One region of the Methylobacterium sp. 092160098-2 genome, then DNA from elsewhere that is predicted to be linked to it. Evidence: predicted binding sites of a transcription regulator. Region 1 holds the regulator's gene; the other holds the start of a gene.
What was found. The regulator HrcA, encoded in region 1, represses chaperone genes, less so after heat shock. The targets are predictions, from matches to a motif close to GTTAGCACTCNCNNNNNGNGAGTGCTAAC.
Positions count from the first base shown of each region.

Region 2: the regulator HrcA is predicted to act here: its motif matches at 1,110-1,138, upstream of PQI07_RS11645 (co-chaperone GroES).

Region 1 is NZ_JAQPZJ010000001.1:3,740,341-3,743,546, forward strand. It holds gene PQI07_RS17590 (methyl-accepting chemotaxis protein) at 1-933, shown strand, start outside; gene hrcA (heat-inducible transcriptional repressor HrcA) at 947-2,002, opposite strand; gene rph (ribonuclease PH) at 2,170-2,883, shown strand; gene rdgB (RdgB/HAM1 family non-canonical purine NTP pyrophosphatase) at 2,880-3,206, shown strand, end outside.
Region 2 is NZ_JAQPZJ010000001.1:2,476,930-2,480,135, reverse strand. It holds gene rsgA (ribosome small subunit-dependent GTPase A) at 1-890, opposite strand, end outside; gene PQI07_RS11645 (co-chaperone GroES) at 1,241-1,528, shown strand; gene groL (chaperonin GroEL) at 1,627-3,206, shown strand, end outside.

The sequences.
Region 1 (3,206 bases):
GAGGGTATCAAGGCCGTTGTGGCGCAGAAGGCACGTGAGCAGGAAGAGGCTCGGCGCTCGGCCGAGGCGGCGGCCGCAGCGGAGCGCAAGCGGGCCATGACGGCGCTCGCCGATGGTTTCGAAGAGGCCGTGGGCACGATCGTCGGTTCGGTGTCGTCGGCAGCGTCCGAGCTTCACGCCACCGCCCAAGCCCTGACAAACACCGCCACGCAGGCCGCGGCACGATCCAGCAGCGTCGCTGCGGCCGCCGACCAAGCCTCGACCAGCGTCCGCACCGTCGCGGTTGCGGCCGAGGAGCTCGGCGCGAGCGTGCGCGAGATCGCCGGGCAGGTCGCAGGCTCGTCACGCCTCGCCCGGACGGCCGTGGACGAGGCCGACGAGACGGGACACCGCGTGCAGGCGCTGTCGGAGGCGGTATCCCGGATCAGCGACGCAGCCGGGCTGATCGCCTCGATCGCCGCGCAGACCAACCTGCTGGCCCTCAACGCCACCATCGAGGCCGCGCGGGCCGGCGAGGCCGGGCTCGGCTTCGCCGTGGTGGCGGCCGAAGTGAAGGATCTGGCTGCGCAGACCGCCCGCGCCACCGAGGAGATCAACGATCATATCGCGCGCGTCCAGGGCTCCACCGGCGAAGCCACCCGGGCACTCGACGGTATCGTCACGCGGATCCGGGACATCAACGCGGTCGCCGCGGCCGTCGCCGCCTCGATCGAGGAGCAGGGGGCGGCCACGCAGGAGATCGTCCGCAACGTGACCCAGGCGTCAGACGGGACCGCGGACGTGACGGTGAATATCGCCGGGGTGGCCGGAGCCGCCGCGCAAACGGGCGAGGCCGCGCGACAGGTCCTGGGCTCCGCATCGGATCTGTCGCAGCACTCCGCGCGCCTCGGTGTCGAGGTCGCACGATTCCTGGATTCGGTTCGGGCGGCCTGAGGCCCGACAGGACCTACCGGCCGCCGTCCAGAAGCTTCGACACCACCCGCGCCGTATAATCCACCATCGGCACGATGCGCGCGTAGTTGAGGCGGGTCGGACCGATGACCCCGACCACGCCGACGATCTTCTGCGATCCGTCGCGGAACGGCGCCGCGATCAGCGATGACCCCGAGAGGGAGAACAGCTTGTTCTCGGAGCCGATGAAGATACGCACGCCCTCGCCGCCCTCGGCACGGGCCAGCAGGTCGATGACGTCCTTCTGGGTCTCCAGGTCGTTGAACAGCAGGCGGATCCGCTCCAGATCCTCGACCGCGCGCAGGTCGTCGAGCAGGTTGGCCTGGCCGCGAACGATCAATTGGCGCGCTTCCGTCGGCCCCACCGGCGTTGCGAGCCCCGCATCGACGAGGCGTTCGGTGATCGCGTCGAGCTCGCGCTTCATGGCCTTGCGGCCGGCCTCGATCTCGGCGCGCAGCGACCCCAGGGTGCGGCCCTGCAGGCGCGCGTTGAGGAAGTTCGTGGCCTCCTGAAGCGCACCCGCCGGAAGTCCGGGCGGCAGATCGACGATGCGGTTCTCGACGGAGCCGTCATCCGAGACGAGGATGACGAGGGCGCGGGCCGGATCGAGCCGCACGAACTCGATGTGCTTCAGATTGACGTTGGCCTTGGTGGTCAGCACCACGCCGGCCCCCCGCGAGACGCCCGACAGCATGGTCGAGGCCTCGGCCAAGGCGGAATCGAACGTGTGGCCCGAGGCTGCGGCCCGCATCTGTGCCTCGATGCGCGCCTGCTCGTCCTGGCTGACGTCGCCGAGTTCCAGCATCGCGTCGACGAAGAAACGCAGCCCGAGTTCGGTCGGGAGGCGTCCGGCCGAGGTATGCGGCGCGAAGATCAGGCCGGAATGCTCCAGATCCGCCATCACGTTCCGGATCGAGGCCGGCGACAGCGCCATCGGGAGGATCCGAGCGAGATTCCGGGAGCCCACCGGCTCGCCGGTCGTGAGATAGCTCTCGACGATCTGCCGGAAGATCTCGCGGGCGCGCTCATTGAGGGCGGCGAGGGCCTGCATGGATTGGCCGTTGGCAAAGTTGGGACTGGGGTGTGTCACGCGGTCATCCTGTAGTCCGATCATGCGCAACCGACCCGCGCGGATCAATCCGTACGGCGATGCTTGCCCGTGATGTCGCGGCGGCCTAAGAGCCCGGCCCTCGACACTCTCGACAGAAGGGGCCCGCGATGCGGCCTTCCAAGCGTGCCGCCGACGAGTTGCGGCCCGTGAGCCTGGAGCGCGCGGTCTCGCGCTACGCAGAAGGCTCGTGCCTCGTCAGCTTCGGAAATACCCGGGTGCTCTGCACCGCGTCGCTCGAAGAGCGTTCGCCCCCGTGGCTGCGCGGCTCGGGCAAGGGCTGGGTCACGGCGGAGTACGCCATGCTCCCGCGTGCGACGCACGAACGCACCCGCCGCGAGGTTGGTTCCGGGAAGCCGTCGGGTCGAACGCAGGAAATTCAGCGGCTGATCGGCCGGTCCCTCCGGGCGGTCACGAACCAGCCGGCCATGGGCGAGCGTCAGGTGACGATCGATTGCGACGTCATCCAGGCCGATGGCGGCACCCGGACGGCGGCCATCACCGGCGCCTGGGTGGCGCTGCACGATTGCTTCGCCTGGATGCGGACGCGCTCGATCATCTCGGTCGATCCCCTGCGCGACCATGTCGCTGCCGTCTCGTGCGGCCTGTACAAGGGCATGCCGGTCCTCGATCTCGATTACGCCGAGGATTCCGCCGCCGAGACCGACGCCAATTTCGTGCTCACCGGGCGCGGCGGCATCGTGGAGGTGCAGGGCACCGCCGAGATGGAGCCCTTCACCCAGGAGCAGCTTCTCGAACTTCTCGGCCTCGCCCGCGCCGGCACCGAGCGGCTGGTCGCCCTGCAGAAGGAGGCCATCGCGTGAGCCGCCGCCTGACCGGGAAGGTGGTCATCGCCACGCACAATGCCGGCAAGCTCACCGAGATGCGCGAGCTGCTCGCGCCGTTCGGGGTCGAGGCGGTGTCGGCCGGCGAACTCGGGCTGCCCGAGCCCGAGGAAACCGGCACGATATTCGCCGAGAATGCCGCCATCAAGGCGAAGGCGGCGGCCGACGCCACCGGACTGCCCGCCTTCGCGGACGATTCCGGCCTGTGCGTCGACGCCCTCGACGGAGCACCGGGCATCTTCTCGGCCCGCTGGGCCGGCCCGAACAAGGATTTCGCGGCCGCGATGGCGCGGATCTTCGCC
Region 2 (3,206 bases), 1.3 Mb from region 1:
TCGCTTGTGTGGGTGCAGTCGCGGTATCGGCACAGGGGCGCGCGTTCGATGATCTCGGCGAACAGCGTTTCGATCCCTTCCGCGGCGCCGCTGACGTGCAGCGTGCGCATCCCCGGCGTGTCGATGACCCAGCCGCCGTCGGCGATGGCATGCAGCGAACGCGACGTGGTCGTATGGCGTCCCTTGGCATCGTGCTCGCGAATGCCGCCGGTCAGCTGGGCCTGGGCCTGACCGGGACCGACCAGCGTGTTCACCAGCGTCGATTTGCCGACGCCGGAGGAGCCGACCAGCGCCACCGTCTGCCCCAGCCCACACCACGGAGCGAGGGCGTCTGCAGCCGCGGAGAGACGGGGGTTGAGGGTTACGACGTCGAGCCCGCGCTGCAACTCGGACGCTTGGCGCTGGTAGGTTCCCAGATCGGCTGTCGTGTCGGCCTTGGTGAGGAGGATCACCGGAATTGTGCCGCCTTGATTGGCCAGAGCCAGATAGCGCTCCAGTCGCGCCGGATTGAAATCCGCGTTGCAGGAGGTGACGATGAACAGCGTGTCGACATTGGCCGCAGCGGCCTGAAGGGTCCGGCTGCCTTCGGTGCGGCGCTCCATGACCGTCCTGCGGCTGAGACGGCGATGCACGGTCTGGGTTCGCGGATCGACGAGAACCCAATCGCCCACGGTGAAGTCGCTCGTGCTGGCGTGGATCGCGAGCGTCAGTTCGACGGATCCGGCCTCCGACAGGGCGGTCAAGCGAGACCGGTGAAGCGTCGCGATCCGCATCGGGGCGAGATCGGCCTCGTGGGGTTCACGCTGGACTTCGAAGAAGTCGGACCAGCCCAAGCTTGCAAGCGACAGGGGCTGGAAGGAAGGCGGATGATCGATCACCGCCCTGCCCATGACATGGCATCCTGCGCCTGGCCAGCCCTCCACCGCCAGGCGCACGTCGATGCCCGGCCGAGTGCAAGGACCGTCGGCCTGCGCCGTCTCCCTGCGCCGCCTCCCTTGGCCATACCCACGGGAGGCGGACGGTCGTGTCGCCGCGCGGGTCAATCGGGAGCGGCCGCGAAGGCGCGCGCCCCAATGCCCGGATGAGCCAGTCTCCGGCCCATTCATAAGATTAGCACTTCCACTCGGTGAGTGCTAACAATGCGTCGATCGGGCGGCGATGACAGTCTCGCCGTAGCCTTTCCCGCGACAGCGCCAATCATGTCGGTTGGATCTCGCTTGGGAACGATCAGGATACCACGATGAAATTCCGTCCGCTGCACGACCGCGTGGTCCTCCGTCGCATCGAAGGCGAGGAGAAGACCAAGGGCGGCATCATCATTCCCGATACGGTCAAGGAGAAGCCGCAGGAGGGCGAGGTCGTCGCCGCAGGACCGGGCGTGCGCGACGAGGCGGGCAAGATCAACCCGCTCGAGGTGAAGGCCGGCGACCGCGTCCTGTTCGGCAAGTGGTCCGGCACCGAGGTCAAGATCGACGGTCAGGACCTCCTGATCATGAAGGAATCCGACATCCTGGGCATCGTCGCCTAGCGCGGATCAGGCCGCTCAGAGCCTCACGACGATCTGCCCTTCGAGGCGCCCGCTGTGGCGCGCCTCAGGGCCAAACGACAGATGACGAGTGCTCCACCATGTCCGCCAAAGACGTTCGCTTTTCGGTCGATGCCCGCGAGAAGATGCTGCGCGGTGTCGAATTGCTCGCCAGTGCGGTGAAGGTGACGCTGGGCCCGAAGGGCCGCAACGTCGTGATCGAGAAGAGCTTCGGCGCCCCGCGCATCACCAAGGACGGCGTCACCGTCGCCAAGGAGATCGAGCTCGTCGACAAGTTCGAGAACATGGGCGCCCAGATGGTGCGCGAAGTGGCCTCCAAGTCGAGCGACACCGCCGGTGACGGCACGACGACCGCGACCGTTCTCGCGGCCTCCATCGTCCGGGAGGGCGTGAAGTACGTCGCCGCCGGCATGAACCCGATGGACCTGAAGCGCGGCATCGATCTGGCCGTGGCCGCGGTCGTGAAGGATATCGGCGCGCGCTCCCGCAAGGTCGCCTCGTCCGAGGAGATCGCCCAGGTCGGCACGATCTCCGCCAACGGCGACAAGGAGATCGGCGAGATGATCGCCCACGCCATGCAGAAGGTGGGCAACGAGGGCGTCATCACCGTCGAGGAGGCCAAGACCGCCGAGACCGAACTCGACGTCGTCGAAGGCATGCAGTTCGACCGCGGCTACCTGTCCCCGTACTTCATCACGAATGCGGAGAAGATGGTCGCCGAGCTCGAGGATCCCTACATCCTCATCCACGAGAAGAAGCTCTCCTCGCTCCAGGCCATGCTGCCGGTGCTCGAGGCCGTGGTCCAGACCGGCAAGCCGCTCCTGATCATCGCCGAGGACATCGAGGGCGAGGCGCTGGCCACCCTGGTGGTGAACAAGCTGCGCGGCGGCCTGAAGGTCGCGGCCGTGAAGGCGCCGGGCTTCGGTGACCGCCGCAAGGCGATGCTCGAGGACATCGCGATCCTGACCAAGGGCCAGATGATCGCCGAGGACCTCGGCATCAAGCTCGAGAACGTGACGCTCCCGATGCTCGGCCGCGCCAAGCGCGTGCGGATCGAGAAGGAGACCACCACGATCATCGACGGCGCCGGCGAGAAGGCCGACATCGAGGGCCGGATCAGCCAGATCAAGGCGCAGATCGAGGAGACCACCTCGGACTACGACCGCGAGAAGCTCCAAGAGCGTCTGGCCAAGCTCGCGGGCGGCGTCGCGGTGATCCGCGTCGGCGGTTCGACCGAGGTCGAGGTCAAGGAGAAGAAGGACCGCGTCGACGACGCGCTGCACGCCACCCGCGCGGCGGTCGAGGAAGGCATCGTCCCCGGCGGCGGCACCGCGCTCCTGCGCGCCAAGGCCGCCGTCCAGGGGCTCGCGAACGACAACCCCGACGTCCAGGCCGGCATCAAGATCGTCCTCAAGGCCCTTGAGGCCCCGATCCGTCAGATCGCCCAGAACTCGGGCGTCGAGGGCTCGATCGTGGTCGGTAAGATCCTGGCCAACAGCTCGGAGACCTACGGCTTCAACGCCCAGACCGAAGAGTATGTCGACATGCTCAAGGCCGGCATCGTCGACCCGGCCAAGGTGGTGCGCGCGGCCATTCAGGGCGCGGCCTCGGTCGCCGGCCTGCTGGTGACCACCGAGGCGATGATCTCCGAGGCGCCGCG